Regions from separate parts of the Streptomyces sp. NPDC111507 genome, predicted to be linked through region 1. Evidence: riboswitches for the same ligand, from Rfam matches in the RefSeq annotation. Region 1 holds a riboswitch; each other region holds the start of a gene.

Region 1 (5,763 bases):
CGGGTCTCGTCCTGCGGGTCGGTCGAGGCCTGCAGCTCGGCGAGGTAGCCGGTGCGTTCGAGGATGGCCTCCAGGACAGTGGCCGGGCCCGCACCGGACTCGACGATCGTACGGAGGTCCTCCATCAGCGTGTTGAAGCGCTTGACCGCGTTCGTGGACCGCGCGGCCATGCCGTACGCCTCGTCGACGCGCTTCAACGCCTGCGGGAAGCTGATCTTCTCGCGCTGCGAGAGCGCGTCGATCATCGCCTCGGCGCGCTCGCCGATGCCGCGCTTGGGCACGTTGAGGATGCGGCGCAGCGGGACCGAGTCCTCCGGGTTGGCCAGTACACGCAGGTAGGCCAGGACGTCCCGGACCTCCTTGCGCTCGTAGAAGCGGACGCCGCCCACGACCTTGTAGGGCAGGCCGACGCGGATGAAGATCTCTTCGAAGACACGGGACTGGGCGTTCGTTCGGTAGAAGACGGCGACGTCTCCGGCCTTCGCCTCGCCCGCGTCCGTGAGACGGTCTATCTCTTCGGCGACGAACTGCGCCTCGTCGTGTTCGGTGTCCGCGACATAGCCGGTGATCTGCGCGCCCGCGCCCGCGTTGGTCCACAGGTTCTTGGGCCGGCGGGACTCGTTGCGCTCGATGACCGCGTTGGCGGCGGAGAGGATCGTCTGCGTGGAGCGGTAGTTCTGCTCCAGGAGGATCGTCGTCGCGTTCGGGTAGTCCTCCTCGAACTGGAGGATGTTGCGGATCGTCGCGCCGCGGAAGGCGTAGATCGACTGGTCGGCGTCGCCCACGACGCACAGCTCGGCGGGGAGCAGGTCGTGCTCGCCGTGCGGGGTGTCCTCGTCTTGCGCGCCGGTGCCGACCAGCTCACGCACCAGCGCGTACTGCGCGTGGTTGGTGTCCTGGTACTCGTCGACCATGACGTGGCGGAAGCGGCGACGGTAGTGCTCGGCGACGTCCGGGAAGGCGCGCAGCAGGTTGACCGTGGTCATGATCAGGTCGTCGAAGTCGAGCGCGTTGGCCTCGCGCAGCCGCGACTGGTACATCGCGTAGGCCTGGGCGAGGGTCTTCTCGAAGCCGTCGGCGGCCTGGGCGGCGAAGTCCTCCTCGTCGATCAGCTCGTTCTTCAGGTTCGAGATCTTGGCGCTGAAGGACTTGGGCGGGAAGCGCTTGGGATCGAGATCCAGATCACGGCAGACGAGCGCCATCAGCCGCTTGCTGTCGGCGGCGTCGTAGATCGAGAACGAGGAGGTGAAGCCGAGCTTCTTGCTCTCCCGGCGCAGGATCCGCACACACGCGCTGTGGAAGGTCATCACCCACATCGCGTTCGCGCGCGGGCCGACGAGCTGCTCGACGCGCTCCTTCATCTCGCCCGCGGCCTTGTTCGTGAAGGTGATCGCGAGGATCTGGCCGGGGTGGACATGGCGCTCGCCCAGCAGATGGGCGATGCGGTGGGTGAGCACCCGGGTCTTGCCGGAGCCCGCGCCGGCCACGATGAGCAGCGGGGAGCCGGAGTGCACCACGGCCGCGCGCTGGTTCTCGTTCAGCCCGTCCAGCAGGGCCGCCGGGTCCACGGCGGGGCGGGGCGCGCCGTCGCGGTAGTAGGCGTCCCGGCTCGCGGGCGCGTCGAAGCGGCCGCCGAACAGGTCGTCCGGAAGCGGCTCCGCCGCTCCGTCCTCGGGCGGCGGCGGGGGCTCTTCCTCGTGGGCCCCGGAAGGCTGGAGGTCCGCCAGAAAGCTGTCATCAAAGAGGCTGCTCATCGCTCTCCGAGTCTAGGCGGCCCCACTGACAACCCGCGGCCACCCTGAAAACCCGACCGGTTTTTCCGCGATCGCGCATGATCGCTTTCCGTGACGGCGCCCGATCGCTTTCCGCCACTCTTTCCGCCGCCCTTTCCACCGCGGACGCCGTCACCGTTCAGGATCGTTTCATTACGGTCAGCCACAGCCAGTCCCGATCAATGGCTGCCAGAGTCAAGGTCACAAAAATGTATCGGGCATATCGCACATCAAACTTCACAGAACACTTATGAGTTGGCTAGCGTGCCGGGCAGGCCGCTCGACCCAACCGGCGAACACCGCCGGGCCGTGCGGCCTCCGCCGAGTCCGGTGCGCCCGCGTGGCAGCCGGAGCCGGGGACCCAACCGACCTTGGGGTGAATCGGTCCAATTGTCCACTGGGGCACGGACCGTAGGGCAAACCTTCCGGACGTACCCGCCCGAACCCGACAGCTAACTCGGTAGGCGGATGACGGAAGGAGTCGCCACCTTGGCGTCGCATCGCAAGTGGAGTCCTACAGGTACACGCATAGCGGGCATACGGACTCCCGCCCTCGCCACGGCGGCCCTCACCTCCGTGGCCCTGCTCTCCCAGACGGCGAACGCCGCGCCCTCGGCCGACTCCAAGCCGAGCATCGAAGAGGTCGAGAAGAAGGTCGACGACCTCTACCACCAGGCCGAGACGGCGACCGAGAAGTACAACGCGACCAGGGAGAAGACCGCCCAGCAGCGCAAGCGCGTCGACTCCCTCCTCGACGACGTGGCCCAGCGCACCGAGAAGCTCAACACCGCGCGCGAGGAACTGGGTTCGTTCGCCGCGGCGCAGTACCGCACCGGCGCCGCCGCCCCCGACACCGCGAGCCTCCTGCTGGCCGACAATCCGCAGGACTACTTCGACCAGACCCAGCTGATGAACCGTCTGACCACCCGCCAGAAGGCGGCCGTCGACGACTACGTCACCGAGCAGGCCGCCACCACCAAGAAGCGCGCGGAGGCCTCCAAGAGCCTGCAGACGCTCACCACGACGCAGAGCGCGCTGAGGACGTCCAAGGCCGACGTCCAGCGCAAGCTCGCCGAGGCCCGCTCCCTGCTGTCGAAGCTGACCGCCGAGGAGAAGGCGCGGCTCGCGGCGATCGAGAAGAAGAAGCAGGAAGCGGCCGACCGCAAGGCGGCGGAGCTGGCCCAGCAGCAGGCCGCGGCGCAGAAGAAGGCTCAGGAGGCGGCCGCTCAGCAGCAGACGGGTTCCGGCACCTCCGGGACCACTGGCTCCGTCGGCACCTCCGGCAGTTCGGCCAGCGACTCCTCGTACACCGCCAAGGCCGACAAGGCCCTCGCCTTCGCCCGCACCCAGGTCGGCAAGCCGTACGTCTGGGGCGCGACCGGGCCCGGCTCCTACGACTGCTCCGGCCTCACGCAGGCCGCCTGGAAGGCCGCCGGCGTCGATCTCCCGCGTACCACCTGGGACCAGGTCAACGTGGGCACGACGGTCCCGCTCTCCGACATCAAGCCCGGTGACCTCGTCTTCTTCTACGACGACATCAGCCACGTCGGCCTGTACGTCGGCAACGGCATGATGATCCACGCCCCCAAGCCGGGCGCGTACGTCCGCGAGGAGTCGATCTTCTACGGCGGCGAGTCGATCATCCACAGCGTGGTGCGTCCGGCCTAACGCCTCGACGCCCGGCACGCGCGCGTGGGGCTCATCGAGCTCCACGCGCGCGTGGCCCGCCGCCAACCCGCTCGAAGGTCCTTAGCATCGGGCCCATGTCAGCCATCTCCCCGCCCGGCACCCGGTGGACCGGCCTGCGCAGCTGGTGGGCGCAGAGTCCGCCGGGCGCCGGAGCCGCGATCCTGGCCACCGGCATCATCTCGATCGGGCTGGAGCAGACCGGCTACGAGGTCCTGTCCCGGATCGTGCTGGCCCTGGCGGCCGTCGGCTGGCTCGGGCTCGCCGCGGCCTTCGTCGTACGGCTGCTGCGAGAGCGGGAGCGGTGGCTGACGGAGGCCGGTACACCGAGTGCGCTCACCGCGGTCGCGGCGACCACCGTGCTCGGCACGCGGCTGGTCACGCTGGGGTGGAAGGTGCCGGCCGAGGCCCTGCTCGCCCTGTCGGCGGCGCTCTGGCCGGGGCTGCTCCTCCTGGTCGTACGGCAATGGCGGCCCCGTATGCCCGGAGGGGTGTTCCTCGGCTGTGTGGCCACGCAGGGGCTCGCGGTGCTGGGCGCGACGCTCGCCCCCGCGACGCACACGGACTGGCTCGCGCACACCGCGCTGGTGCTGTTCTGGCTGGGGCTCGTGCTCTACGCGGCGGCACTGTTCTACTTCGACTACCGCGAGGTCGCCACGGGCGCCGGGGACCAGTGGGTCGCGGGCGGCGCGCTCGCCATCTCGGCGCTGGCGGGGTCGAAGCTGATCCTCGCGTACCAGGCGAACATCTATCTGTGGAACAACGACGACAACGGCGTGCTGCGCTGGGTGACCGAGGCGCTGCTCGTGCTCGTCCTCGGCTCGTACTGCGTGCTGGCCGTGGCGGAGGCCCTGTGGCCCCGACCGCACTACGACGTGCTGCGCTGGGCGACCGTGTTCCCGCTGGGGATGACGGCGGTGGCGACGCTGTCGGTCGCGGCCGCCATCGGCGTCGGCCGGCTCAGGGGGCTCGGGCAGGTGCTGCTGTGGATCTCGGTCGCGGCGTGGCTGGCGGTGGCGGCCGTAGCGGTCAGGCGTCCGCGGGAGCCGTAGCGGTCGGGCATCTGTAACGCTGTCCGGAAGCGCCGTAGCCGTCCGTGGGGGCCTTCGGGGGGCCGTCAGGTCCAGAGCACCGCGATGAAGATGTTCGCGGTCGTGAGCAGCCCTACAAGCCCGAACAGGCCCTTGTCCACCTTCTCGTCGTCCCGCTTCACATAGACGAGTCCGAGGATCACGATCAGCAGGGCGAGCTTCACGCCGATCTTGATGGTGTTGACCGAGTGGTCGTCGGCCTGGTTGAGGCCGACCAGGGCGACGCCCGTGACCAGCATGGTCAGCGCGCCGTGCAGCATGGCGGGGACGAACCGGGCGGTGCCCTGGCCCATCGCCTTCATCTGGGTGAGGAAACCACCGAGGAGCGAGGCGATGCCGATGATGTGCAGGCCGACGAAGAGATGGATGAGTACGTCCATGGAGCCGGAGCCTAATCGGCGGCCCTGCACCCTCTTGTCACCGGCCCACCCCCTGTAGACCCCTACCACCTGGGAACCACCGATTGTCCCGGAACCGCCCCATCGGTCATCACACCGCGTGAAGTCGACTGCGCCGGGCCGGTATCACGGTCACATACGGTCGCCCCGCGATCCAGTGACGCCAGTTCCGTACATGACGTTACCGGGACATCACTCTCAGGTTTAGCGTCCTCCACCAGGTGACCGGCTCCCCACCGCCGCCCGGGCCAGGGGCGGCAGCCGGACACCACCGCCGAGAAAGGTCCGGCGGCGGCCCGCTCCCCCTGTGTGGGCCGCCGCCGGACGTGTCCCCCGCTGACCGCGCTCGTCCCCGGCGGTCGTAGGCAAGTCCCCGGGAAGGATGTGGGCCCTCGTGGCAGCGCACCGAAAGCCCAGACAGCGCTCGCTCGGTGGAACCACGGCCCGCACGGCCGCGACCATCGCCCTCGCGGGCGCGGCCACGGCGACGGGCTTCGACGGGACGGGGCACGCGGACCCGCAGCTGTCGCCGGCACAGGTGAAGGCCAAGGTGGACACGTTGTACGAGGAGGCGGAGGTCGCCACCCAGAAGTACGACGGCGCGAAGGACAAGGCCGACAAGGCCGAGCAGCGGCTGAACGCACTGCGCGACGAGGCGGCACGCAAGGAGGACCGGCTCAACACGGCACGGGACGCGCTGGGTTCGATCGCCGCCGCGCAGTACCGCAGCGGAGGCCTGGACCCCGCGCTGCAACTCGCGCTCTCCGACAACCCCGACCAGTATCTGGAAGGGGCCGCGTTCGCCGAGCGGGCCGG
Region 2 (5,763 bases), 240 kb from region 1:
CGCGCCCGAACCGCTCAAGGCGATCGTCACGGTCTGTGCGACCGACGATCCCTATGACAACGACGGGCACCGCATGGGAGGTTCCGTCCTCGCCGTCGAGACGCACGCCCGGGCGGCGACGGCGCTCGCCGACGTCGCCCGTCCGCCGGAATCCGGCGCACGTGGGCCGGGCGATGTGGCGCGACATGTGGGTGAAGCGCCTGGAGACGGTGGAGCCGTTCATCCATACGTGGCCGTCCCACCCGAACCGGGACGCGTACTGGCGCCACGCCGGTGTGCGCGAGGACGGGGGATACGGCGGGATCCGGGCCGCCGTGCTCGCGGTGGGCGGCCGGTACGACCCGTGCCGCGACACGGTGTTGCGGCTGGTCGAGAGCCTTCCCGCCGACCGTGTGCGCGGCCGGATCGGCCCCTGGTGCCACCAGTACCCGGACCGGGGCCTGCCGCCGGGCCCGGCGATCGGTTTCCTCCAGGAGACGCCGATGTGGTGGGACCACTGGCTCAGACCGACCGGTACGAGCGTCACCGAGCCCGGGCCTGCCCCGACCGCGACCGCGGCCCTGGCCCTGGCCCTGGCCCTGGCCCTGGCCCCGACGCGATCGGCCGTCCTGGCCTCGGCGTGATCAACAATCCCGGCCTCGGCGTGGATGACGTTCCTGACCCCGGTGCGACCGCCGATCCGGGCCCTGGCGTGGACGGCGATCCAGGGCCCGGCGCGAACGACGATCCAGGGCTCGGCGTGGACGGCGATCCGGACCCCGGCGTGAGCAACCGTGGCGTCATGACGGAGCCCCTCCTGCGCTCCTACGTCATGGCCGCGCCCCCCGGCGACGACGTACCCGTCCCTTCCCGGCCACTGGGTGGGCGACACCGCCTGGCTCTCCCCCTCCGTGACCCCGATCGCGTACGCGCTGCGGGGCGCACCGGTGCCGGTGCGCTCCCCTCAGCACACGGGCGTGGACGCGGGCCGTTTCCGCCCCGTCGGGAACGACGCGGACCTGCCGCCGAACCAGCGGGAGGAGGACGCGAAATCGGCCTGCCTCGAGTTCGAGGTCCCGGGGGGAGACCTGGATCCTGGGGCGCCCCAGGGTCCGCCTCCGCCTGACGTCCCACTCCCCCTGAGGCCAGGCGATCGCCCGGGTGTGCGACGTCGCTGCCGACGGTTCCTCGACGCCGGTGACCCGGGGTGACCCGAACCTGACAGCGCGCTATGACCCCGACCAGGCGGTCTCCTGGAAACCGGGCTCTACGGAGGACGTGGTTTTCGACCTGGCCGCCATCGGCTACGCATTCCCGCCCGGCCACCGCATCCGGCTCTCCCTGTCCACCGCCTCCTGGCCGTGGATCTGGCCCCAGCCGGGCTCGGCGGCGGGGTTCGTCCTGGACCCGGCGGGCAGTTCCCTCGAACTTCCGGTGCGAGCGAGGGAGTCGGACCTGAGGATCACCTTCGAGGAGCCGGAGCAGTCCGAACCCCCAGGAGTGACATCCCCGGTCACCTTTGACGAGCCCGCCCCGCGCGCCTGGTCGCCCGTTACGTGGCGAGGGGCGAGTGGCGACTGGAGGTCGACCTTCGCCACGACGGCACCCGTGTCCACCCGGACGGCCTCGAATGCACGGAGGACGCCCGGGACACGTACACCATCCACGAGTCGGACCCGCTCTCCGCCCGTACCCGCTCGACGAGGTCGATCCGTCTGCACCGCCCGGAGCTGCCCCGGGACGCCCGGGTCGAGACACGCTCCGAACTCAGCTGCGACGACCGGGAGTTCATCACCTCGAACGAGCCGATCTGCCTCGAACGAGCCGATCTGCAAGGACGGCAACGAGGTGGTCTTCCATCGGACGTGGGAGAGAAGAATCCCCCGGACGGCGGACTGGAGACCCGGCCACGGCATGGGCAACCCTGAAGAGCATGGCGCGGACCGGTGAGTTCCTGATGGCCCTGGACGAGGGGATGCTCGCGTACTTCCGCGAGATGGCCGACGAGATGGTCACGCGTTTCGGAATCCCCCGGGCCGAGGCGGTGGCGAGGATCAACAGGGCTTACGCGGGGCAGGAGTTCGGTCCCCACCCGGACCTGATGTGCCACGAACTCCCCGAATACTGGGCCTACGGCCTCTACTTCAAGCCCAATGCCGGCCGGCTGCCCGACGACGACCCCGACACGGACCTGTCCGTATGGGAGGTCCGCCCGGCTCCGCCCGCGGGCTCACCGGCCTGGACACTCGAAGCGCGATGTCCGATTTGCCGCCAGTGCCGCTTTATTTCTGCTTGGTCGCGTGAATTGGGTCACTCCCATGCGAAGTGGGCCCTTTATCCCCTCTTGACGACTCCCCCTTTGCATAAGGCAAGTTGAGCGTCGCGTTCCGGATTAATCGGGCATTTTCTCCCTCGTATCACCCAGGTGAAAGCGATCTACACCGGGAAATGAGGGCTTGTTCCGGACATGTGCTCTCGCATACGTTCACGTCGATCCGGACGGACCGCCCAATCCTGCCGCCGACCGGAATACCCCACCCACCCACACAGACGCACGGCAGGAGCGGGGGACCCAGGTAAGCCGCCGATCCGGACACCGGAACGGCTAGGGGTGAAGTCGCACACACCGTGCGGCCGGGCAGCTCCCGCCCGAACCCGACAGCTCACTTCGCAGGCGCCGGAGAGGAATTCGCCATGTCCGCACGAGGCAAGCACCGCAACTTCAAGATCCAGGGCATGCTCACTCGGGGCATCCTCGCCGCAGGAATGGGCGGAGTCGCACTCGCCCTTCCGCTCGTGAGCGCGACCTGCGCGCAGGCCGCCACGGCCACCAGCACCGATGTCCAGCTCATCACCTACAAGGTGGTCGCGGGCGACACCCTGGCCACGATCGCGAAGAAGTACCCCACGAGCGGCGGCCCGGCGAAGCTGTACACCGCCAACCGCGCGGTCATAGGCCCCGACCCGACGACGCTTCGTCCGGGCCTCACCCTGACCGTGGGCACCAAAACCGTCCAAACCACCACCAAGAAGACCCCGGCGAAGACGGCGCCCACCAACTCGAAGACGTACGCGAACAACCTCGACGGTTGGATCAAGCACTCGCTGGACATCATGGCCCGCGCCAAGATCCCCGGCACCTACAACGGCATCCACCGCAACGTCATGCGCGAGTCCTCCGGAAACCCCCTGGCCATCAACAACTGGGACTCCAACGCCAAGGCCGGCATCCCCTCCAAGGGCCTGCTCCAGGTCATCGACCCCACGTTCAAGGCCTACCACGTGCCCGGCACGTCGATGAACCCCTACGACCCGGTCGCGAACATCACGGCCGCCTGCAACTACGCGGCGGCGAAGTACGGCTCGATCGACAACGTCAACGGAGCCTACTGACAGGACTGGCGGGGCTGGCGGGGCCGGTAGGGCTGGTACGACTGCCGGGGCTGATGCGGCCAACACGACCGATATAGCCCATATGCCCGATGTAACCGATATGGCTAGTGAGGTCGGAGAGACTCGGAGAGCTGCCGGGACCCACCGGGCTCTCCGGACTCCCGGAACCGGTCCGACCGGTACGGGAACAGCCGCTCCAGCACCACCGCGATCCCGTCGTCCTCGTTCGACAACGTCACCTCGTCGGCCACCGCCTTCAGCTCCGGATGGGCGTTGGCCATGGCGACCCCCCTGTCGGCCCAGTCGAACATGGGGATGTCGTTGGGCATGTCGCCGAAGGCGATGGTGGCGGCGGGAGTGAGACCGAGGTGGGCGGCGGCGAGCGCCAGACCGGTTGCCTTGGTCACGCCGCATGGCTGGAGTTCGACGGTCCCGGGCCCCGACATGGTGACGGTGGCCAGCGAACCCACCACGCCCCGGGCCGCCGAGGCCAACTCGTCGTCGGACAGCGACGGGTGGCGGAGCAACACCTTGCTGATCGGCTCCGTCCACAGGTCGTCGCGGTGATGCACCCGTACCGCCGGAAGCGTCGGATGCGGCATCACGTACCCCGGCTCGATGAGCGTCAGCCCGTCCACGCCGTCCTGGTCCACCGCGGCGTAGAGCAGCCCGACCTCCGCCTCGATCTTGCCGAGCGCGGTCTCCGCGAGTTCCCTGTCCAGGGTCACCGACCACAGCAGTCGGTCCGTCGCCGCGTCGTACAGCTGCGCCCCCTGCCCGCACACCGCCAGTCCCGTGCCGCCGAGTTCGTCGAGCAGAGGTCGTACTCTCGGCGCCGGGCGCCCCGTCACGACCAGGTGTCGGGCGCCCGCCTCGGCCACCCTCTCCAACGCGGCCCGGGACCGGTCGGAGAGGGTGTCGTCGCCGCGGAGCAGCGTTCCGTCCAGGTCAGTGGCGATAAGTGAATATGCAGTCGGAGCGGCCATGATCCGAAGAATACGGATCGAACGACTCATCGGCCCGGCGTGAACCGGACGACGTCCGGTATCCCGTCAGCAACGCCGTTCACCGTACGGGGCGTACCGGGCGTACAGAGTGCACTTCCGCCCCCGCCCACCGAGCGGGCGGTACGAAAAGACTCCGAGCGGAATGTCACTCCAGAGGATGACGCGGCTGCGGTGACTGTGGCCGCCTGAGCCCAACACAAGCTCCGACGCGACGGGTTGGGCCCCGCCCACGGCGTGGCCCACCAGTCACCGTCCCCTCCGGCCGTACGGACCCCGGCCACCTCACCCGTGCGCGCCCGCCAAGTGCTTGGCCAGCCGCGGCGAAGCGAACTCCGTACCGCACACGAACCGCATCACCGGCCCGTACGAAGCCGCCGCCGGCAACCCCGTGAAGTACAGCCCGGGCACCGAGGAGCAATACCCCGCACCGAGCTTGGGAGTGCCGCGGCTCACCGCGAGCGCCGTACGCAACTCGTGTCCCAGGAAGTCCATCGCGGCGATGTCGACGCGATATCCGGTCGCTGCGATGACATGGTCGGCGGAGAGTTCCTCGCCCCGACCGCCCAGGGTCCGCACGGAGAGGACCGGACGCCCGTCGGAGACGTCAGCGCGAACGATCCCGGAGACCTCGCTGACCTCGACCTTGCCCTCGAAGCGGTCGCGCAGCCACCACGCCCCGAGGGGGCCGAGCACCCGGCGGACCAGGTAGTGCCGGGCGTCGGCGGGCAGATAGCGGTAGGGGTGCGGGTAGTAGCTGAGCGCCCACAGGGACCAGGCGCGCCCGAAGGGCGACTCGGGACGCAGCTTCGGCTGTTTCCAGGGCGGTGCGCCGAAGGCGACCCTGCCCCGTCCCCGGGACACCACCCGGACCTGCGCGCCCGCCTCCGCCGCGAGCGCCGCCGTCTCCAGCGCGGACTGGCCCGCGCCGACGACGATCAGTTCCTTGCCGGAGAACCGGGCGAGGTCGTGGTGCTGGGAGCTGTGCGAGACGGGGCCGGTGGGCGTGGGTCCGTCCGCCGCCGCGCCGCCGAGCTCGGGCGGCAGATGCGCGAGTCCGTACAGTCCCGTGGCCACGACGACCGCCCGCGCCGTGAACGACTCCCCCGAGTCCAGCTTGAGTTCGAAGCCCTCGCCGCCCCGGCGGTCGACGGACACCACCCGCACCCGCTCCAGCTCGGGCACCAGCTTCTGCTGGAACCACTCGCCGTACGCGATGAACGTCTCGACCGGAATGATGTCCTCGTCCGTGACAAGCCGGCGGATCCCCGCCGCGTCGCAGTAGTCGGCGATCGTGTGGCCGGGCTGCGGGGCATCGAGGCTGGACGCAACCGGGGTCGATTTGAGAAGCATCCCCTCGGGCATATGGTCACGCCAGCTCACCATG
Region 3 (5,763 bases), on a different contig from region 1:
CCACGGCCAGGGCGATCCGCGTGGACAGTCTCACGGCCGCTCCTGCGGGTCGTCGTCGCGCAGGACGAAGCCCACGCCTCGTACGGTGTGGATGATCCGGGAGTGCCCCGACGTCTCCAGTTTGCGGCGCAGATAGCTGACGAAGGTGTCCACCGCGTCGGTGCGCACCTCGAAGTCGTAGCCCCATACGCGATCGAGGAGCTGGTCCCGGCTGAGCACGATGCCTGCGTTGCGGGCGAGGAAGTGGAGGAGTTCGAACTCGCGGCGGGTCAGTTCCACCGGCCGCCCGTCGAGGCTCACCCTGCGGGCGGCGGGATCCAGGAGCAGCCCGCCGGCCCGTACGGTGCCGCTGTCCCGCGGCGGCCGGCGCCGCAGCAGTGCCTCCAGCCGCAGGACCAGCTCCTGCAGGGCGAAGGGCTTGACGAGGTAGTCGTCGCCGCCCGCCTGCAGGCCCGCGATCCGGTCGGCGGTCTCGTCGAGTGCGGAGAGCATCAGCACGGGTACGTCGTTGTCCTCGTCCCGCAGCGCCCTGCACACCTCGATGCCGTTGAGGTCGGGCATCGAGATGTCCAGCACGATCACATCCGGCGGCGTCCGCCGGGCCACCGCCAGGGCCGGCCGGCCCCCGTCGGCGAGATCCACGGCGAATCCACCGAGCCTCAGGCCCCGCTCCAGCGAGCGGCGGATCGCCGCGTCGTCGTCCACGACCAGGACACGGCCGCGCTGCCCACTCATCACCACTGTCCCTCCCCGCCACACCCGGCGTCCTGCCGGGGCCCGCCGCCGCCCATCGTGCATCAGCCGCGACGGTCCCGGCCCCGAGGGGTGGACCAAGGGTTCGGTGAGAACCGTCCGGACCGGCCCCGGTCGGCGCGGGCCAGGCGGAGCGTGGCGGTTGCGCGGCGCCTGACCCGACGGTTGCATACGACTGTGTCGTCGATGGCCGACCCCGCACACAGCCAACGACCCGCCGAACCGGGCCTCCGTGCGGCCGGGCCCGCCAGGGCCGGACTTCTACGACGTCCGTGGAGGAGCGATGGGTGTGGACACGAGCGCGCGGGTCGGCCACGGGAAACGGTGGGCGGCCAGGGGCGCGCTGATCGCGGCGGCGCTGGCGGTGCTGCTGCCGCTCGGTTACGGAGGCGTGGACGGCGTACTGCTGCTCCTGGCCGCGCTCCTCGGCGTGGCCGTCACGGCGGCGGCGCTGTGGTGGGCGCTGACCCGGCGCGGCCCGCTCCGCTGGGTGGCGGCCGTGCTGGCGGCCGTCGTGCCCGGCGCCGTGCTCACCCTGTTCGCCGTGGCCGGGCTGCTCTGGGCCGTTCCCGTGTCCCTGGCACTGTGGACCGTGGCGGTCTGGAGCGGCCGGTACGCCCTGCGGAGCGACCGGACGCGCGCCCCGCGCCCGAAGGAACGCAGGGCACCGCCGCCGCGGCGCCCCTTCCTCCTCATGAATCCGCACTCCGGCGGTGGCAAGGTGGCGAAGTTCGGACTGCGGGAGAAGGCGGAGCGGCTCGGCGCACAGGTCGTGCTCCTCGACCCTGACGAGCACCAGGACGTCACCGCGCTGGCCCGGGCCGCCGTCGCGGACGGCGCGGATCTGCTGGGTGTCGCCGGCGGTGACGGTACCCAGGCGCTGGTCGCGGCCGTCGCCGCCGAACACGGTCTGCCGTTCCTGGTGGTCTGCGCCGGCACCCGCAATCACTTCGCGATGGACCTCGGCCTCGACCGCGACGACCCGGCGACCTGCCTGGACGCCCTCACCGACGGCGTCGAACTCCGCGTGGACCTCGGCTTCGCCGGCGGCCACCCGTTCGTCAACAACGCCTCTTTCGGCGCGTACGCGGCGGTCGTGCAGAGTCCCGCGTACCGCGACGACAAGATCGGCACCATCCTGGACCTCCTGCCCGACCTGCTCACCCGTCAGCGCGGGCCGCGACTGACCGCTCGCGCCGCGGACACGACGCTCGACGCCCCGCAGGCCGTACTGGTGAGCAACAACCCCTACCGCACCAACGATCCGGCCGGTCTCGGCCGCCGCGAACGGCTCGACTCCGGGCTGCTCGGTGTCCTCGGCATCACGGTGGACAGCGCGGCCGAGGCCGCCGCGCTCGTACTGGACCCCGCGCCGGACGGACTCGCGGTCCTGACCACCCGTGAGGTGGTCATCGACGCCGACCGCGCGGAGATCGAGGCCGGCATCGACGGCGAGGCCCTGGTCCTGCCCACCCCGGTGCACTGCCGCGTCGAACCCGGCGCCCTGCGCGTCCGCGTCCCCAAGGAACGGCCCGGTGTGCCGGAGGCCCAACCCCCCTTGGACTGGCGCCGGTTGCGCACGCTCGCGGCGACCATGGGGCGCACGGCGGTCGTACGACATCCTGGTCGTGGCCGGAACACGTAGACGAAGGTCACAATTACATATCGGACAGTTCGCGCTCCAATCTTCACACCAGGCACACAAATTGGCTAAGTTGGCGGTAGGCCGCACGACTCCCTCCGGCGAACCTCGCCGGGTCGCGCGACCTCCGCCGAATCCGGTGCCTCCGTGGCAACCGGAACCTGGACCCAACCGACCTTGGGGTGAATCGGCCCAACTGCCCGATCGGGCAAGGGCTGTAGGGCAGCCTTCCTGAATCTTCCGCCCGAACCCGACAGCCGACCCGGTAGGCGGAGTACGGAAGGAGTACGGCTCCCATGGCGCCGGAACGAACCCCGCGCCCTGGAGGCAACAGCCTCCCTGGCATGCCTGACTCCGCACGCGCGGCGGCCGCCCTCAGTAGCGCGGACGGTCCGAGCCGCGAGGAGGTGCAGCAGCGGATCAGCTCCCTCTACGACCAGGCCGAGAACGCCGTCGGGTTCGTCAACGGGACCCGCGCGATGACCACGGGGAGCCGAAGCCGCGTCAACCCGGCAGCGGAAGGCGCGCGCAGGCGCCGCGACCCCGCCCTCGACGACATCACCAGAACCTGGTTCGACGCGGCGCGCGCGCAGCTGGGTCCGTCCGCGCCTGCCAGGCTGCCGGCCGACCGGATGTCGAAGCCCCCCGCCGAGGCGCGGCCCGCGGGCCCGCCGAAGCGGCCGGAGGACGGACTCACCGACCGTGGGCGGGAGTTGACCGCCCGCCCTGTTCTTGAGTTGACGGCGGGCCCCTCCGCCGAGGCGGCCGCCGGGCCCGTGGCCGAGTTGACGGCCAGGGCCGTCGCCGCACTGCCGGCCGCGCCGGAGCCTGCGCCGCAACCCGCGCTGGAGGCCGCCACGGCCCTGCTGCCCGCGCTGCCCGCCGGGCCGGGGCAGTCCTCGTTGAAGACGTCCAAGGAGAAGATCCAGCGCAAGCTGGCGCTGGCCCGTGATCTGGTGTCCCAGCACGCCGCGCGCTGGAACCCCGGGCCCGCGGCGATCGAGTCACGTCCGGCCGAGGCCGTCTGGCCCACCCCGGAGGATCAGGCTCGCCGGCAGGCCGCGGAGGAGTGGCAGCGACAGCAGTCGACCGCACTCGGCCCGGACATGTCCTTCGGCACCGGGATGCCGCTCGGTGCGGGCATGTCCATGGGTGCGGGGATGCCGTTCGGTGCCGACATGTCCCTCGGCACGGGGATGCCGCTGGCCGCGGGCATGCCGCCCGGCGCGGACATGTCCCTCGGCGGAGGCGTACCGCTGGCCACGGACATGACCATGGGTGCGGGGATGCCTCTCGCTGCCGACATGTCCCTCGGCACGGGAATGCCCCTGGCCGCGGGTGTGCCCGTAGGCACCGGTGTCTCCACCGGTTCCGTCAACACGGCCGTCGGCGCCGCGGAGTCGGCGTACGGCGGGAAGGCCGCCAAGGCCCTCGCCTTCACCCGCGAGCAGATCGGCAAGCCGTGCGTCTGGGGCGCGACCGGACCGGACTCGTACGACTCCGCCAGCCTCGTCCAGGCCGCCTGGAGGGCCGCCGGGGTCGCGCTCCCGCGTACCGTGCACGGGCAGGCGACCGCCGGTGCGGCGATTCCCCTGACCGACATCCAGTTCGGCGACCTGATCTTCTTCTACGACAACGTCAGCCACGTCGGCTTCTACACCGGCAACGGCATGATGATCCACGCCCCCAGCCCGGGTGCCTCGATACGCGAAGAGTCCCTCTTCTTCGCCGGACAGAAGGCGATTCACAGCGCGCTGCGCCCGGCGTGACGGACGCAGCGACATCTCCGGCACCTCAAAGCACACATAAGGCACTGGAGCGGTCAAAGTTCCGCAAGAGGGGATGTATGTGATCCACGCGGGCCTCGCCGCCCGACCGGCCACCCGCGCTGACCATACTGGGAGGCCACGCCGCCTCCCACCGCAAAGTGACTCATGCCCAAGCCCTCCACCGCCCGCGCCACCGCCCCGGAAACCGTCTGGCTGGCCGGCGGGCGCCACGTCGGGCCCGCCCCGCAGGAGATCCTCAGGGAGAACCTGCGGAGGCTGAAGGCCGACGAGACGATCCACGACTACCTGGACGCAGAGAACTCCTCGGACTCCGAAGGACATGTCTTCGAGGCGCGCTGGCTGGTCGACGACGCCGTCACGGTGCGCGCACGGCTCACGACGGACGGACGCGAACACGCCGCCGAGGGAACCCGCTGGACGCTGGTGGCCGAGGCGGAACGGCCCTGGGACCTCGCGTGGCCCTCTCCCGCGACCATGTTCTGGCCCGAGGGACACGAGGTCGCCTGGGACCACGACATCGTGGCCGGGCTCCGCCTGCGGGACATCAACCCGCTGCCGCAGGAGGACAAGGCACTGCGCCGCCTGCTCAAGGAGGCCGCGCAGCACAGCTGGAGCATCAACGTCGTCATCCACGAGGCGATGACCACCGACGAACGCGGTCGCCTCCCGCTGGCCCGGCTGCTCCCGCCCGGTCTGCGTCACCGCGTCGTGGAACACCGCGCCGCACCCGAGCAGTTCCAGGCGGTCAACTGGGCGCTGTACGACCTGGGCGTACGGGTGCCGCGCGGTGGCGCCGTGATCCTGCCCGGTTCCCCCGCCCGGCCCGGGTACGACGAGCAGGACTGCACCGTACGCAGTGTGTTCCTCGACGGCTCGGAGCCGACGGAGCTCCTGGAGAAGGTCGTACGGTACGCGGCGCTGCCCCGGCCGCTGCCGGAAACGGCAAAGGACGCCCTCACCGGCCTCCGGGAGGACTGGAAGCTGCTGACGCTGGAGGAGGCGCGGGCGCTGGTGGCTGTCTACGCCGAGGCACTTGACACCATGACGAAGTCGCGCGACCAGTACCGCGAGGCGACCGAACTCGCGCATGCGGCGCTGGCCGAGCTCCGGGACCTCCGGACGACGGCGTCCGGTGCGCACGAGACGTCCGCCGGTCAGGAGGGCAACCCGCTGCACCAGCTGACGCGGACGTTCCAGCGGGTCGCGGGCACCGTACGGGCACGGCGCGCGGCCCGCGACGACGGCCCGGACCGGGCCACCGGCGGGGGCACCGACACTGGAACAGGCACCGGCACCGGCACCGGCACGCCCGAGAACGGGCCCGGCAAGGGCGAGTGATCGCTACCGGAAACCGGCGCCGACCCGAGGCCACCCTCTGAAACCAGCGTGTCGCGGCGTGCCCGCTCGCGTCACGCGCCTCGCCAGAGATTGGCGAACGCCGCGTTCTCGATGGACCGGCGCTGGCGTACCGCTTCCAGTTCCATGACCGCGTCGTTGACGGCGGCCAGCACGGTCGTCACCGCGTCGTCGGTCACGACCGGTACGTCCGCGCCCTGCTCGGCCGGAATCCCGACGGCC
Region 4 (5,763 bases), on a different contig from region 1:
TTGTCGCTGTGGCAGCCCTCCCGGCGCACCAGACCGTCGTTCGCCAGCCGGGTCACGCCGTACGTCAGCCGGCTGCGGGTGATCTTCAGGGTCTCGGCGAGATCGGTCATCCGCAGCCGCCGGTCCGGTGCCTCGGACAGCATGGCCAGGATGGAGTAGTAAAGGTGGGGCATGCCGGTCTCGGCCTGGAGCTGCCGGTCGATCGTGTCCTCCAGGAGCGAGGCGGCGCCGATGTACGCGCGCCAGGCGCGCTGCTCGGCGGGGGAGAGCCAGCGGGTCGTCATGCCGACAGTCTAGGTATTGTTTAAAACTTGAACCACTAGGAGCCCTGCGCTCGGAGCTGGAGAGTGCGCCTCATGCCCCACCCCTATGTCCTGTTGTCCGCCGCCGTCTCCCTCGACGGTTTCCTGGACGACACCGGCCCCGAACGCCTGCTGCTCTCGGGCCCGGCCGACTTCGACCGGGTCGACGAGGTACGGGCGTCCAGCGACGCGATCCTGATCGGCGCCGGCACCATCCGCGCGGACAACCCCCGGCTGCTGGTCAACTCCGCCGAGCGGCGGGCGGCGCGGGTCGCCGCCGGGCGCCCGGAGTACCCGCTCAAGGTCACCGTCAGCGGCTCCGGCGATCTCGACCCGGACGCCCAGTTCTGGCACACGGGCGGCGAGAAGGTCGTCTATACGACGGACAAGGGCGCCGAACGCGCCACCGACACCCTGCGCGGACTGGATGTCGACGTGGTCCCGACCGGCGCCGAGCTGGACTGGCGCGTCGTGCTCGAACACCTCCACGACGTCCGCGGAGTGCGGCGGCTCATGGTCGAGGGCGGGGGGCGCGTACACACCCAACTGATGACACAGGGGCTGGCGGACGAGCTGCAGCTCGCCGTCGCGCCGCTCTTCGTGGGGGAGCCGCACGCGCCACGGCTGTTCGGACCCGGGGGATATCCGCCGGGCCGGATGCGGCTGGTGGAGACACGGCCGGTCGGGGACGTCGTCCTCATCCGCTACGTCCCCACCGCACCCGGGGAAGGTGCCCTCGCCTCCGCCGCGGACCGGCACTGGCTGGGCGTCGCCTGCGAGCTGGCGGCGCTGTGTCCGCCGTCGCAGACCGCGTTCAGCGTAGGGGCGGTGGTGGTGGCGGCCGACGGCACCGAGCTGGCGCGCGGACACTCGCGGGAGGGCGACGACCCCGTCGTGCACGCCGAGGAGGCGGCACTCGCGAAGATCGACCCCGCGGATCCGCGGCTGGGCTCCGCCACCGTGTACAGCAGCCTGGAGCCGTGCGCGCGGCGGGCGTCCCGGCCCGCGCCCTGTGCGCGGCTGATCCTCAACGCGGGGGTACGGCGGGTGGTCACCGCGTGGCGCGAGCCCGACACGTTCGTGACGGAGGCCGACGGGAACGGTCTGCTCGTGGCCGCGGGGGCGGACGTCGTCGTACTGCCGGAGTTCGAGGAGCGGGCTGTGGCGCCCAATCGTCACCTTCTCGCGGCCGGGTAGGGGCGGCCTCGCGGTCGTCCGCGAAAAGCCTGGTGAATCGGGCCCCGTGGATGGCGTACACTAATTTCAACGACGCGGGGTGGAGCAGCTCGGTAGCTCGCTGGGCTCATAACCCAGAGGTCGCAGGTTCAAATCCTGTCCCCGCTACTGAAGGCCAAGGGCCGGAACTCGGAAACGAGTTCCGGCCCTTGGTTTTTTCCCGTTCGCCGTTCCGGTTTTCCTGCCGCCCGGTTTTCCCGTTCGCCGTCCCGCCCCGGTTTTTCCCTGCCGACCCGACTTTCTGTAGTCTTCCGCTCACTATGAGTCGTCCTCGGTGGCTGGTCCGGCGCGCGCCGGCGCTCGCGCTGCTGCTCGCCGTGTGCGCGCTGTTCCTCGGGGCCTGTCACGGCGGTCATGACTTCGTGCCGGACGGCGGGACCGTCGTCGCCCCGGCCGGGCACCACCACGGGCGCGGCGGAGCGGGCGGCGTCCGGTGGTCGGCCTCGGACTGACGCGTCCCCCGGTCGGCCCCTCACCGCTCGCCCCCCGCCCCCGTGCCGGGAAGCCTGGACGGGTGGGGCAGCAGGAAGGAGGCGCGCAGCGGGCCGAGGAGCCGTACGGCGAGCCGTACGAGAAGCCGGATGACAAGCAGCACGACCGGTCCGGTGGGCGGTTGCCCGAGGACCCCGTGCCCGATCCGGGGCTGGGGGACGAGCCGGTGCCCCGACGGCCCGAGGCGGACCGCAGCCGGATCTCCTGCGCGCGCAGCCTCGTCCGGGTGCTGCCCGCGCTGCTCATCCTGGTCGGCGCGTTCTACGACTACTTCACCCCGATGGCCTTTACCGCGGGCCCCCTCTTCACGGCCGCGCCGCTCGTGGCCGCCCCGCTCTTCTCGCTGCGCGGCACCGTGCTCACCGGCGTCGCGGCGCTCGTCGCGGTGCTCACGATCCACATCCGGCTCGGCATCGTCCTCGAGGTGGACGCGCTCACGGAGGTCGCCACCGTGGCGACCGTCGGCGTGCTGGCCGCGCTCATCAACATTCTCGTCCGCCGCACCGACGAACGACTCGCCTCGGCCCACCAGATCGCCGAGGCGGCCCAGCGTGCCGTCCTGCCGGAACCCGACCGGCGGATCGGCGGCCTCGACGTCGCCGCGCGCTACGAGGCTGCGCAGGCGGGCGCGTTCATCGGCGGCGACCTGTACGCGGTGCAGGACTCCCCGCACGGGGTGCGGCTGGCCGTGGGTGACGTACGCGGGAAGGGCATGGACGCGGTGGCCGCCGTCGCCGTGGTCATCGGGGCGTTCCGGGAGGCGGCCGAGCAGGAGGCCACGCCGGAGGCGGTCGCGCAGCGGCTGGAGCGGGCGCTGGCCCGCGAGGGCACCCGGCGTGAGGGCCTCGACGCCTTCGAGGGGTTCACCACCGCCGTCCTCGCGGAGATCACGCACGAGGGCGGCCTCGTGAGGATCGTCAACCGCGGCCACCCGCTGCCGCTGCTTCTGCATGCGGACGGAACGCTGGTCACGCTCTCCGCCGCGAACCCCGCGCTGCCGCTGGGCATGGGCGAGTTGGGCAGCTGGCCGGACCGTGCCGAGGAGACGGAGTTCCCGCACGGGGCCACGCTCCTCTTCTACACGGACGGACTGTCCGAGGCCCGCGACGTGCAGGGGCGCTTCTACGATCCGGCCGCGCGCCTGGCCGGACGGACCTTCCCCGGCCCCGACGCCCTGCTGGCCACGCTCGTGGAGGAGGTCCGGCTGCACACGGGCGGCGCCCTGACGGACGACATGGCACTGCTCGCCGTACGGCGGCCGTAGCCACGGAAGGGGCGTTCTTGATCGATATCACGAGGGGTGATCGGTCGCTGTCCCTCCGCATAACAACTGATGCACCGTCAAATGACCGCCAGGTAGGGAGGCGCGGCCAACTCGCCCGATTTCCGCCGGTCATGGGCGGTAAGTCCTGGCCGAAAGTCGTTAATGATCAGTACGAACAGCTTGGAATCCGGTACCCGCGTCTATTAACGTTCGATAACGCAGCGCGGTCGTCCCAGCCGTCACAAGAGTCGGCTCCGTGCGCACGCGCCGAATCCCGCGAGGGAACCGGGGAACCACCAACTTGGGGTGAATCGAGCGTCTTTCACGGTGGAGACACCGTGGGTTGACGCGCGTAGGAGACCTTCCTGCTCCGAACCCGTCAGCTAACCCGGTAGGCGAGAAGGAAGGAAAGGAGCACGCCCACGTGGCGTCCAACCGGCCTGCCCAGCCCACTTCGTTCCCGCCGAACGACACCCAGACTTTTGGCTACGCCTACGGCAAGGACGAGGGCCCCTGGGAGGAGTGGAACCCCACCGAGGATTCCATCCGTCCCCTCCGTGGCCGGCACCGCGTCTCCAAGCAGCGCGGCGGAGGACTCGCCCGCAGCTCCACGGTCCTGGGCGTCGGCGTCATCGCCGCCGTCGGCGCGGGCGGCATGGCCACCGCGGCGCCCGGCAAGCCGCCGGTCTCCATCTCGCTGCCCGACCTCTCCTCGGTCACCGAATCGGCCAAGGCGCTGATATCCGACGGCGGTTCCAGCACGCCGAAGGGCTCCGCCACCCCGCTCACCAGCGCCGGTGTGACCAGCGCCGACGCCGCGCGGGGCAACACGGACGCGGGCGAGGCGCTGCGTGCCCGCATCATCCAGCAGGCCGAGTCGCAGCAGGACCAGATCGACAAGGCGGCCCAGGACGCCGCCGAGTCCGCCGCCGCGAAGAAGGCGGTCGCGCTGGCCGCCCAGCAGAAGGACGACGCCGAGGCCAAGGTCGCCGCCGCGAAGAAGAAGGCGGACGAGGACGCCAAGCAGAAGGCCGAGGCCGCGCGCCTCGCCGAGCTCGCCAAGAGCTACTCGCTGCCGACCTCCTCGTACACCCTGACCTCCCGCTTCGGTGACGCGGGCTCCATGTGGTCCTCCGGTTACCACACCGGCCTCGACTTCGCGGCCCCCACCGGCACGCTGATCAAGGCCATCCACAGCGGCACGATCACGGAGGCGGGCTGGGCCGGCTCGTACGGCTACCGCACCATCCTCACCCTCGACGACGGCACGGAGCTGTGGTTCTGCCACCAGTCCTCCATCAGCGTCAGCGTGGGGCAGAAGGTGGCCACCGGCGACGTCATCGGGCGCGTGGGCGCGACCGGCAACGTGACCGGGCCGCATCTGCACCTGGAGGTTCACCCGGGCGGCGGCAGCGCGATCGACCCGATGGCGTGGCTGCACAGCAAAGGCCTGAACCCCTGATCGTCCCCGCGGGCCGTATGCGGAATATGGGAATCCGCTACGGCTGTTGAAATAAGGCATGACTTCTCTACGCAAGCTCGGCTCCTCCGACCTCGAGGTCTTCCCGCTCTCCCTCGGCGGCAACGTCTTCGGCTGGACCGCCGACGAGGCGCAGTCCTTCGCCGTGCTCGACGCGTACACGGCCGGGGGCGGCAACTTCGTCGACACCGCCGACGGCTACTCCGCGTGGATCCCCGGCCACACGGGCGGTGAGTCGGAGACGGTCATCGGCAAGTGGTTCGCCGCGCGCGGCAACCGCTCCGACATCGTCCTCGCCACCAAGGTCAGTACCCACCCCGAGTACAAGGGCCTGTCCCCGGCGAACATCAAGGCCGCCGCCGACGCCTCGCTGCGCCGCCTCGGCACGGACTACATCGACCTCTACTACACCCACTTCGACGACACCTCGGTGCCGGTCGAGGAGATCATCGGCGCGCTGGACGAACTGGTCCGGGCCGGCAAGGTCCGGGAGATCGCCGCCTCCAACATCTCCGCCGAGCGGCTCGCGGAGTCCGTGGAGTTCTCCGACCGCGAGGGCCTCGCCCGCTACGTCGCCCTCCAGCCCCACTACAACCTCGTCTCGCGCGACACCTATGAGGGCCCGCTCCAGGAGGTCGCCTCCCGGACCGGCCTGGCCGCCATGCCGTACTTCGCGCTCGCGTCCGGATTCCTCACCGGCAAGTACCGCCCGGGTACGACGGTCGACTCCGCGCGGGCCGAGGGCGCAGGCAAGCACCTCGACACCGAGCGCGGCATCCGCGTCCTGGCCGCCCTCGACGAGGTCGCCGGGGCCCATGACGCGGAGGTCGCCACGGTCGCCCTCGCCTGGCTCGCCGCCCGGCCGACGGTCGCGGCGCCCATCGCCTCCGCACGGACGGTCGAGCAGCTGCCGGCCCTGCTGGCGGTCGCCGACCTGACCCTGACGGACGCGGAGGTGGCCAGGCTGACGGAAGCGTCCGCCTGAGGCC

What was found. A riboswitch is a leader RNA that binds a small molecule or an ion and turns the genes downstream of it on or off. The one in region 1 is predicted to bind cyclic di-AMP.
Region 2: another riboswitch for cyclic di-AMP. It lies ahead of ACZ7M2_RS12120 (LysM peptidoglycan-binding domain-containing protein); the one in region 1 lies ahead of ACZ7M2_RS10970 (C40 family peptidase).
Region 3: another riboswitch for cyclic di-AMP. It lies ahead of ACZ7M2_RS25235 (C40 family peptidase); the one in region 1 lies ahead of ACZ7M2_RS10970 (C40 family peptidase).
Region 4: another riboswitch for cyclic di-AMP. It lies ahead of ACZ7M2_RS44940 (M23 family metallopeptidase); the one in region 1 lies ahead of ACZ7M2_RS10970 (C40 family peptidase).

The regions. Positions count from the first base shown of each region.
Region 1 is NZ_JBVKBU010000002.1:768,697-774,459, forward strand. It holds gene pcrA (DNA helicase PcrA) at 1-1,754, opposite strand, end outside; cyclic di-AMP (ydaO/yuaA leader) riboswitch at 2,082-2,254, shown strand; gene ACZ7M2_RS10970 (C40 family peptidase) at 2,262-3,440, shown strand; gene ACZ7M2_RS10975 (tellurite resistance/C4-dicarboxylate transporter family protein) at 3,536-4,510, shown strand; gene ACZ7M2_RS10980 (hypothetical protein) at 4,576-4,929, opposite strand; gene ACZ7M2_RS10985 (C40 family peptidase) at 5,342-5,763, shown strand, end outside.
Region 2 is NZ_JBVKBU010000002.1:1,004,745-1,010,507, forward strand. It holds partial or broken gene ACZ7M2_RS12110 (CocE/NonD family hydrolase) at 1-1,929, shown strand, start outside; gene ACZ7M2_RS12115 (hypothetical protein) at 1,913-2,356, shown strand; cyclic di-AMP (ydaO/yuaA leader) riboswitch at 2,509-2,669, shown strand; gene ACZ7M2_RS12120 (LysM peptidoglycan-binding domain-containing protein) at 2,674-3,372, shown strand; gene ACZ7M2_RS12125 (HAD family hydrolase) at 3,477-4,358, opposite strand; gene ACZ7M2_RS12130 (FAD-dependent oxidoreductase) at 4,662-5,763, opposite strand, start outside.
Region 3 is NZ_JBVKBU010000006.1:213,247-219,009, reverse strand. It holds gene ACZ7M2_RS25250 (sensor histidine kinase) at 1-34, opposite strand, end outside; gene ACZ7M2_RS25245 (response regulator transcription factor) at 31-735, opposite strand; gene ACZ7M2_RS25240 (diacylglycerol/lipid kinase family protein) at 1,037-2,398, shown strand; cyclic di-AMP (ydaO/yuaA leader) riboswitch at 2,514-2,683, shown strand; gene ACZ7M2_RS25235 (C40 family peptidase) at 2,740-4,164, shown strand; gene ACZ7M2_RS25230 (hypothetical protein) at 4,330-5,523, shown strand; gene ACZ7M2_RS25225 (GOLPH3/VPS74 family protein) at 5,595-5,763, opposite strand, start outside.
Region 4 is NZ_JBVKBU010000020.1:21,488-27,250, reverse strand. It holds gene ACZ7M2_RS44965 (MarR family winged helix-turn-helix transcriptional regulator) at 1-284, opposite strand, end outside; gene ACZ7M2_RS44960 (dihydrofolate reductase family protein) at 357-1,499, shown strand; tRNA gene ACZ7M2_RS44955 (tRNA-Met) at 1,573-1,646, shown strand; gene ACZ7M2_RS44950 (hypothetical protein) at 1,799-1,990, shown strand; gene ACZ7M2_RS44945 (PP2C family protein-serine/threonine phosphatase) at 2,167-3,294, shown strand; cyclic di-AMP (ydaO/yuaA leader) riboswitch at 3,550-3,707, shown strand; gene ACZ7M2_RS44940 (M23 family metallopeptidase) at 3,719-4,756, shown strand; gene ACZ7M2_RS44935 (aldo/keto reductase) at 4,815-5,759, shown strand; gene ACZ7M2_RS44930 (PrsW family intramembrane metalloprotease) at 5,763-5,763, opposite strand, start outside.